DNA from 2 places in the Catellatospora sp. NPDC049111 genome. Region 2 is predicted to be linked to the other one. Evidence: riboswitches for the same ligand, from Rfam matches in the RefSeq annotation. Region 2 holds a riboswitch; the other holds the start of a gene.

Region 1 (4,575 bases), on a different contig from region 2:
GCTGATCTACCACGCCAGGAGGTTCCACACCTCACCACTGTCACCGGAGGCAACCTGATGAGACTGTCCCACCTGCTGCGCCCGCGCCTGGTCGCCGGCGCCCACTGCGACCTGCCCTGCGGCGTGTACGACCCGGCCCAGGCCCGGATCGAGGCTGAGTCGATCAAGGCCATCTGCGAGAAGTACCAGGCCAACACGGACCCGGAGTTCCGCACCCGGGCTCTGATCATCAAGGAGCAGCGGTCCGAGCTGGTCAAGCACCACCTGTGGGTGCTGTGGACCGACTACTTCAAGGCCCCGCACTTCGAGAAGTACCCGAACCTGAACCAGCTGTTCAACGAGGCCACCAAGCTGTCCGGCGCCGCCGGCACCAAGGGTCAGGCCGACCCGGCCGTGGCCGAGCAGCTGCTGGGCAGGATCGAGGAGATCTCCAAGATCTTCTGGGAGACCAAGCGGGCCTGAGCCATGATGGGGCACCCCGCGACGACCGCGAGCGAGGTGCCCCATCGCGCAACGCGACTCGATCTACGATGCGACGATGACCTCGACGCCGTCCGCGCATGCCGTCAGCCAGTACGCGACGACGACCGAAAACCTCACCGCTCGCATCGCACTGCATGCCTACGGCACGAACCCGCAGAGTTGGTTCTCCTGGCTCGGCGAGCGGCTCCCGCTGGCCGGCGACGTACTCGAAGTCGGCGCCGGCACCGGAAAACTGTGGACCCACGTGGATCACGTCACCAGAGGGATCCGCCTCACCCTGACGGACTTCTCCGGCGCGATGTGCGAGCAGCTGCGCACCGTCCCCGAAGCGCGTGTGCGGCAGTGCGACGCGACGGACCTGCCGTTCGGCGATGCCGTGTTCGACACCGTGATCGCCAACCACATGCTGTACCACGTCGACGACCCGGCTGCCGCGCTGCGCGAGTTCGCCCGGGTGCTGCGTCCGGGCGGGCGGCTCGCGGTCGCCGTGAACGGCCGCGACCACCTCGAAGAACTCAACGCCATCGGACCGGCAGTCGGTCGCCCCGACCTGGCGCTGCACGCCACCCAGAACGACTTCACCGCCGAGACCGGTCCCGGCTACCTGGCGCGCCTCTTCGCCGACGTCTCGGTCGAGCGCTACCACGGCGACCTCGAAGTCCCCAGCCCCGACCCGGTCCTCACCTATCTCGCCAGCCTGTCGTCCGAACCGCTCACGCCGAAGCAGTTCGCCGCGGCCCGTAACCACCTCCAGGCCCGGATCGATGCCGACGGCAGCTTCCGCGTACGCAAGCACACCGTGCTCATCACAGCCTCAGCAGGGACGACGCAATCCGCCGACCATGTCTAGGCTGTGGCGGTGACTGGTGCCGCGGAAGAGACTCCGGTTCCGGGCGACGCCTCGGCGCACCGGAACTCCGCCCTTCAGGTGATGTCGGAGGTCGATCCGTTGTGGCCGCGGCCGGGCGACCCTCTCGGCCACGACGTCACACCCGTGCCCCGACGGGACCCAGGGTGGGCAACCGTGCTGCGGATCGGAGCCGTCGTGCTGGTGCTCTGGTCGTCGAGCTTCGCTTCTCCGTGCTGGGCGTCTCCCGGCTGCAGCTGTCGAGTCACGACGTGAGCTTTCGGACGCCCGGTCCCGGGTGCGTTGACCTGATCCTGTGATCGCCCCGTTCAGCGAGGTGTCCACCGGTCCGTGTGGATGGCTTCGGCCAGCGGCCGGCGGCGGCGCCAGCCGTGCCGTTCGAGGTCGGGCACGGCTTCGAGGTGGGTGACCGGGCCGAGGCAGAGCCAGGCGACCGGACGGATCCCGGCCGGAATGGCTAGCAGCTCCCGCAGGAACTCCTCGCGGTAGAACGACACCCACCCGACGCCCAACTGCTCCGCCGTGGCCGCCAGCCACAGGTTCTGGATGGCCAGGCACACCGAGTACAGCCCGGCGTCGGCGATCGCGTGCCGGCCCAGCACCGCGGGAGATCCTCGGTCGGGGTCGTAGGTCACCACGACCGACAGCGTCGACTCCAGCACCCCGTCGATCTTGATCCGGGCGAACCGCTCGGCGGCCTCGGCGTCCAGCGTGGCGGCGAACACCTCACGTTCCCGGTGTACGTGCTGATGGAACGCCTCCCGCAGCGGCCGGTCGCGGACCACGACGAAATCCCACGGCTGCGTCAGGCCGACGCTGGGCGCGGCGTGCGCCGCCTCCAGGACCCGGTCCAGCACGTCGACCGAGATCGCGGCCCCCGTGAACTGTCCACGCACGTCCCGGCGGCGGTGGATGACGTCGTAGAACTCGCTGACCATGGGCAGGCTCCCGCTGCTGTCGGGCTCCGGGCAGGCCGGGGCCGTGGACGCGAGGCCGGTCTTCGGACTCCCAGATCGACGCCCTCCGCCCGCCTTCCCAGCCGGTCAGGCCAGTGGCTGCGCGTACTGCGCGTGGGCGGCAGCTCCCTGGTCACCGCGGCGGGCCCGTGCCGGACACGTTACCGCCGACGCCGAGCAGCACCGCCATCGGCGCGGCCACGACCGGATACGCGACCAACCGCAGACCCACCGGCTCGGGTGGCCCGTTCGTCACGAATGCACGGTCGCCTCACGTCCCGCGAGCAAGCGACTGCCGTGGATACTGGACCGATGGACGGGGAGGAACCGCTGGTGGGCGGCCGGATGACGGCCGGCATCGTGCGCCGCGGCGGCCACGTGCACCGGCCGATGGGCTCGTGGTCGCCGGCGGTGCACGAGTTTCTCGGCCACCTGGAGTCGGTCGGATTCGCCGGTTCGCCGCGGTTCGTGGGTGTCGAGGGCGGTCACGAGGTTTTGACATACCTGTCCGGGGACGTGGCGGTGGATCCGCAGTGGCAGCCCGGCCGTGGTGCCCGCCTGCCGGGGTACGCCCGCACGGACCGAGCCCTGACCGAGGCGGCGAAGCTGATCAGGCGGCTGCACCACGCGGCAGCCGGGTTCAGCCCGACGATCACCGCTTACCGCTTCCATCCGTGTGCGCCCCGCCCGGGACAGATCGTCTCCCACGGTGACCTCGGACCGTGGAACACCGTCTACCGGGCGGGGATCCCGGTGGCGTTCATCGACTGGGACGCCACGCAGCCGGTGGACCCGCTCGACGACCTGGCGGCGGCCGCGTGGAGTTTCGTGCCGCTGTGCCCACCCGGGCAACTACGCGAAGCCGACTTCGACCCCCTGCCGGACCTGCCGAGGCGGCTTCGCCTGTTCGTCGACGCGTACGGGCTCGCCGACAGGCAGGCGATGCTGCCCGCTCTGCAACGGGCCAAACTGCACGAGGTCGAGCGCGTCAAGTACGCGCCGCTCGCACCAGCCGAGGCGGCCGCCTCCCTGGAGTACTACGCCGGTCAGCTGCGGTGGCTTCATGACGTCTCCGCCGACCTGGGATCCTGCCTGTAGAGCGGTGCCGTGCGGCTCCACGGTCAGCTCGGATCGGCCGGATAAACCTTCCCACGGGCGCGCAGCAGGGCCGAGATGTCGATGATCTGGTCGGGCCGGCACGCGGTCGATCGAATCGCGGCGGAGACCTCAGCGCCCCGCCTGGGTGCCGCGCACCGACGCGGCCACCGCGATGACCACCACCGCGAACAGCCCGACGACGACAGACGGCACCGTCGCCAGGCAGGCCAGCCGCCAGCTCAGCGACCTCGTGGCGAACCAGCCGAGCAGCGCGCCGAACGCGAGCGCGAACAACAGGGCGAAGCCGAGGGCCAGCCGCGCCTGTGCCCGCCGCTCGCCTGCCCGGCCAGTCGAGGCGGCACCGGCGCCGAGCGCCGCGCCCTGACCTAGTCCGGCCGGCAGCACGGCGATCGTCAGTATCGCCGCCGAAGGCGAGAACGCGACGATCACTGCACCGAGCAGCATCAGCACGAGCGCCGATCCGGTCACCGCCGCAGGCGCCCGCCGCCCGAGCAGGTAACCGGCCGCGAATCCCGACACGATGGCGGCCAACTGCGCGACAACGACGGTCGTCAGCCCGGTCGCCGTCAGGCCGAGGGCCTGCCGGGCCGCGCCGAGCAGCGGACCGATCAGGACGGCGAGCTGGCACGCGGCGACCATCGCGCCCAGCCCGGCACCGACGAGCAGCCACGACGACCGGCCGGGAGGCGGCACAGGTGGCGGTACCACGGACGGCGTCGGCTGGCGGATCTGTTCACTCATCGCGCCATATTAGGACTCGCCAAAAGTTATGATCACATGTCGTCCGATATGGAGGGAAAGTCGATGGCGCGGCGCAAAAACCCTTCCGGGTGCGGGTGTCTGATGCTCATCCTGCTGGGGCCGTTCCTCGCGAGTCTGGCGATCTCCATTCCCGGAACGATCCTCGCCTCGCCCGCGATCGTGGCGTTCCTGCTGGCCGAGGACCCCGGCCAGATCGGGGCGTACCCGTCGTGGGTGGGTCGGTGTGGCGCTCGCGCCGGTCGTGGCCTACCTCGTGGTCCGGTTCGCCGGACGCGGCAGGGTGCACCCCCGGCACCAGGTCCATCTCGTCCGCGCCGGCGTCCTGACGGCGCTTGCCGCAGGCACCGCGCTGCTGGCGCTGGTGCTGCACCAGCGCTATCTCGGCGG
Region 2 (4,575 bases):
CCTTCCAGCGCAAGCCCGGTGAGAAGGACGCCTACACCATGCGGGTGGAGCAGGCCGTCGCCAAGGCGCTGGAGATGAAGGACGAGCAGCTCACCGAGCTGCACATCGTCAACGGTCTGCACCCGACGCTGCCGTGGCGCTACTACCCGCGCGTGCTCAAGGAGCTCAAGCAGGCCCTGCCGAACGTCAAGCTGAAGGCGTTCACCGCGACCGAGGTGCAGTGGTTCGAGAAGATCTCCGGCCTGACCGCCGACGCGATCCTCGACGAGCTGATGGAGGCGGGCCTGGAGTCGCTGACCGGCGGTGGCGCCGAGATCTTCGACTGGGAGGTCCGCCAGCACATCGTCGACCACGCCTGCCACTGGGAGGACTGGTCGCGCATCCACCGCCTGGCGCACAGCAAGGGCCTGCGCACCCCCTCGACGATGCTCTACGGCCACATCGAGGAGCCGCGGCACCGCGTCGACCACGTGCTGCGCCTGCGCGAACTGCAGGACGAGACCGGCGGCTTCACCGTCTTCATCCCGCTGCGCTACCAGCACGACTTCCACGACAGCGCGGACGGCAAGATCCGCAACCGGATCCAGGCGCGCACCACGATGGCGAGCCCGGCCGAGTCGCTCAAGACGTTCGCGGTGTCCCGGCTGATGCTGGACAACTTCGACCACATCAAGTGCTTCTGGGTCATGCACGGCCTGTCGCTGGCCCAGCTGTCGCTGAACTTCGGCGTCGACGACCTGGACGGCTCGGTCGTCGAGTACAAGATCACGCACGACGCGGACTCGTACGGCACGCCGAACACGATGCACCGCGACGACCTGCTCCACCTGATCTGGGACGCGGGCTTCAGCCCGGTCGAGCGGGACACCCGCTACCAGGTCGTCAAGGAGTACGGCGCGCCGGTCAGCATGGCCGAGCGGCGCAGCGAGCCGCAGCAGGTCTGGGCCTGACGGGTGGCCGATCCGCAGAGCCCGGCCGAGGAGCAGCGCAAGGGCCCGCGGCGGGACGCGTCCGGGCGCATCGTCTCGCTCACCGACCTGGTGGCGTACGCGCTGGCCGGGTTCGCCATCAGCGTGCTCGGCATGATCGCCTTCGACGGCCTGTTCGCCCTGCTCGGCATGGGCGAGTTCGGTGACCTCACCGGCTGGCTCGCGGTGATCTTCCCGGCGATCATCTTCGTGGAGCAGTTCAAAGCGGCGGCGGGCCACCGCGGGCGGCTCGCCGTGGCCCCGGCCGCCGGTCTGGTGGCCGTGGTGCTCGGCGTGCTCGCGGTGGGCGTGGCGTCGGGCTTGCCGCCGCTGGTCTCCGGCGGGCTGGGCGCGCTGGTCACCACGGTGGTGTACGCCGTGCTCTGGCACCTCGGCCTGGCGGCCGCCGAACGGGGCTGACCGGCCCCTCGCGCGGGGCTGACCGAGGCCCGGCAGGTTCGGCGGCTACCCTGGACCGGTGAGTCCTGCTGTCAAGTACACGCTCGCCAGGCTGATGCTCTTCCTGGCCGTCTTCGCCGCGCTGTGGTTCGTGCCGAACCTGAGCATGCTGCTCAAGCTGATGATCGCCATCCTGGTCTCGGCGGCGGCGAGCTATTTCCTGCTGCGCAACCTGCGTGACGACGTGGCGGCCCAGGTCGAGGGCGCGGTGGACCGCCGCAGGGCCGAGAAGGACCGGCTGCGTGCCGCCCTGGCCGGCGAGACCGAGCCCGGCGAAGACGTGCCCGCCGCCGAGGCCGAAGAGGTCCACAAGACCCAGGCGTGATGAGCCTGCGCACATCCTCCACTCCGCGTCGCGAGCATCGGCACGGGTGTGTATTAGCGTGTCGGCTGACTGTCCCGCAGCGAAGCCGGTGTGAACCCGGCGCTGTCCCGCAACTGTGATCCCACCTCGGTGGGCGAGCCAGGTCGCCTGCGGCAGTCGCGAACCACGCTCTCGAGGAAGGGCGTCTCGCGGACCGGGCTGCCCCACCTGATCGGGCCCTGTCGGCGAAGGACCTGCCTCGACCGATAGGAGGATCAGTGCGTACCCGTTTCCTGTCCCGCCGCGCGTTCGGCGCGCTGGCCGCAGCCGGCCTCGTCGCCGCGCTCGGGGCCTGCGCCACGAACGACCCGGCGACCCCTGCCCCGTCGAACGCCGCCGCGGCGTACCCGGTGACCGTCGGCTCGGTGACGCTGCCCGCGCAGCCGGTGAAGATCGTCTCGCTGTCGCCGACGACGACCGAGATGCTCTTCGCGATCGGCGCCGGCGGCCAGGTCGTCGCCGTCGACGACAACTCGAACTTCCCGGCGAACGCGCCGAAGACGGAGCTGTCGGGCTTCCAGCCCAACGCCGAGGCCGTCGCCGCCAAGAGCCCCGACCTGGTCGTGCTCAGCACCGACGCCAACAACGTGGTCGCCCAGCTGACCACCCTCAAGATCCCGGTTTACGTGGCCCCGGCCGCCGTGACGCTGGACGACACGTACCAGCAGCTCGCCGAGCTGGGTGAGCTGACCGGCCACAAGGCCGAGGCGGCCGCGCTCGGCCAGAAAATGAAGGACGACATCGCCAAGCTGGTCAAGGACCTGCCGAAGCGCGCGACCCCGCTGTCCTACTACTACGAGCTGGACCCGACGCTGTACTCGGTGACCTCGAAGACGTTCATCGGCTCGCTGTTCGAGCTGGCCGGGCTGAAGAACGTGGCCGACGCCGCCGACACCAAGGGCAGCGGCTACCCGCAGCTCACCGCCGAGTCGCTGGTCAAGTCGAACCCGGACCTGATCTTCCTGGCCGACACCAAGTGCTGCCAGCAGAACCTGGACACCGTCAAGGCCCGTGCGGGCTGGGCCGGCATGACCGCGGTCAGCAAGGGCCAGGTCATCGCGCTGGACGACGACATCGCCTCGCGCTGGGGCCCCCGCGTCGTCGACCTGATCCGCGCGATCGTCGACGCCGCGAACAAGGTCCCGGCCTGACGTGACGACACTGCGACCGGCACGGCTGCGTCCCGGGTGGCTCGCCGCCGGGATCGGAGCCGTGCTGGTCGCGCTCGTCGCCGGGGTCGCCCTGGGTCCGGTGACGCTGCCGCCCGGCTCGGTCGCGGCGGAGCTGCTCAACCTGATCCCCGGCGTGGACCTGCCGTCGGGGCTGAACGAGCGCGAGATCGCCATCATCACCGAGCTGCGGCTGCCCCGGGTGGTGCTGGGCCTGCTGGTCGGCGCGATGCTGTCCCTGGCCGGCGGCTGCTACCAGGGCGTCTTCCGCAACCCGCTGGCCGACCCGTACCTGCTCGGTGTCGCCGCAGGAGCCGGGCTCGGCGCGACCATGGCGATCGCGTTCCGGGCCGGGGCCGTGCTGCCGCTGGCCGCGTTCGCCGGGGCGGGTATCGCGGTCGTGGTCACCTACCTGCTCGGGGTGGCCGGCGGGCGGGACCGCTCGTCGGCGACGCTGATCCTGGCCGGGGTCGCCGTGTCGAGTTTCCTCGCCGCGATCCAGACGTACCTGCTCCAGCGCAATGTGGACACCATCCGCGAGGTGTACTCCTGGCTGCTCGGGCGGCTGGCCACCAACGGCTGGCACGAGGTGACGCTGCTGCTGCCGTACGCGGTGGTCACCACGGTCGTGGTGCTGGCCCTGCGCCGGGAGCTGGACGTGCTCAGCGTCGGCGACACCGAGGCGGCGAGCCTGGGCCTGCACCCGCAGCGCTCCCGGTTGATCCTGCTGGCCGCGGCCTCGCTGGGCACCGCCGCCGCGGTCGCCGTGTCGGGGCTGATCGGCTTCGTGGGCATCATCGTGCCGCACGTGGTGCGCCTGCTGGCCGGTGGCTCGTACCGCTCGATCCTGCCGCTGTCGCTGCTGTTCGGCGCGGCCTTCCTGGCCCTGGCCGACCTGGCCGCGCGTACCCTGATCGCCCCGGGCGAGCTGCCGATCGGCGTGGTCACCGCGTTCTTCGGCGCGCCGTTCTTCATCCTGGTGCTGCGCTCGACCCGGCGGGTGAGCGTCTGATGCTGGCCGTCGAGGACGTCCGGGTGACCCTGGGCGACGCCGAGATCCTGCACGGCGTGGACCTGACCGTGGCCTCCGGCGAGTGGGTCACCGTGATCGGCCCCAACGGCGCGGGCAAGTCGACCCTGCTGCGGGCCGTGGGCGGGGCGGTGCCACACCACGGAAAGATCATCATCGACGGTACGCCCACCACGGCGCTACCGCGCCGCCGCCGCGCCCAGCTCGTGGCCACGGTGGCGCAGCAGCCCGTGGTGCCACCCGGGATGCGGGTGCTCGACTATGTGCTGCTCGGGCGCACCCCCTACATCGCCCCGCTGGGCCGCGAGTCGGCGCAGGATCTGTCCATCGTGGAGCAGGTGCTCGACTCCCTGGAGCTGCGCCGGTTCATCGGCCGTGAGCTGGAGACGCTGTCCGGCGGCGAGCGCCAGCGGGTGTTCCTGGCCCGCGCGCTGGCCCAGGGCGCGCCGCTGCTGCTGCTCGACGAGCCCACCTCGGCCCTGGACATCGGCCACCAGCAGGAGGTCCTGGAACTGGTCGACCGGCTGCGCAAGGACCGCGCGCTGACCGTGCTGGCCACCATGCACGACCTGTCCGTGGCCGGCG

What was found. A riboswitch is a leader RNA that binds a small molecule or an ion and turns the genes downstream of it on or off. The one in region 2 is predicted to bind cobalamin.
Region 1: linked by a shared signal. The riboswitch ahead of bluB (5,6-dimethylbenzimidazole synthase) and the one ahead of AB0B66_RS27995 (ABC transporter substrate-binding protein) in region 2 are both predicted to bind cobalamin.

Annotation. Positions count from the first base shown of each region.
Region 1 is NZ_JBEZEB010000016.1:87,675-92,249, forward strand. Features, by position in the region: gene AB0B66_RS22565 (flavin reductase family protein) at 1-58, shown strand, start outside; gene sodN (superoxide dismutase, Ni) at 58-462, shown strand; gene AB0B66_RS22575 (class I SAM-dependent methyltransferase) at 539-1,333, shown strand; gene bluB (5,6-dimethylbenzimidazole synthase) at 1,660-2,289, opposite strand; cobalamin riboswitch at 2,349-2,479, opposite strand; gene AB0B66_RS22585 (hypothetical protein) at 2,441-2,563, opposite strand; gene AB0B66_RS22590 (phosphotransferase) at 2,620-3,405, shown strand; gene AB0B66_RS22595 (hypothetical protein) at 3,535-4,167, opposite strand; gene AB0B66_RS22600 (hypothetical protein) at 4,412-4,575, shown strand, end outside.
Region 2 is NZ_JBEZEB010000025.1:23,627-28,201, forward strand. Features, by position in the region: gene mqnE (aminofutalosine synthase MqnE) at 1-950, shown strand, start outside; gene AB0B66_RS27985 (hypothetical protein) at 954-1,388, shown strand; gene AB0B66_RS27990 (DUF4229 domain-containing protein) at 1,447-1,752, shown strand; cobalamin riboswitch at 1,792-1,922, shown strand; gene AB0B66_RS27995 (ABC transporter substrate-binding protein) at 2,025-2,942, shown strand; gene AB0B66_RS28000 (iron ABC transporter permease) at 2,944-3,972, shown strand; gene AB0B66_RS28005 (ABC transporter ATP-binding protein) at 3,972-4,575, shown strand, end outside.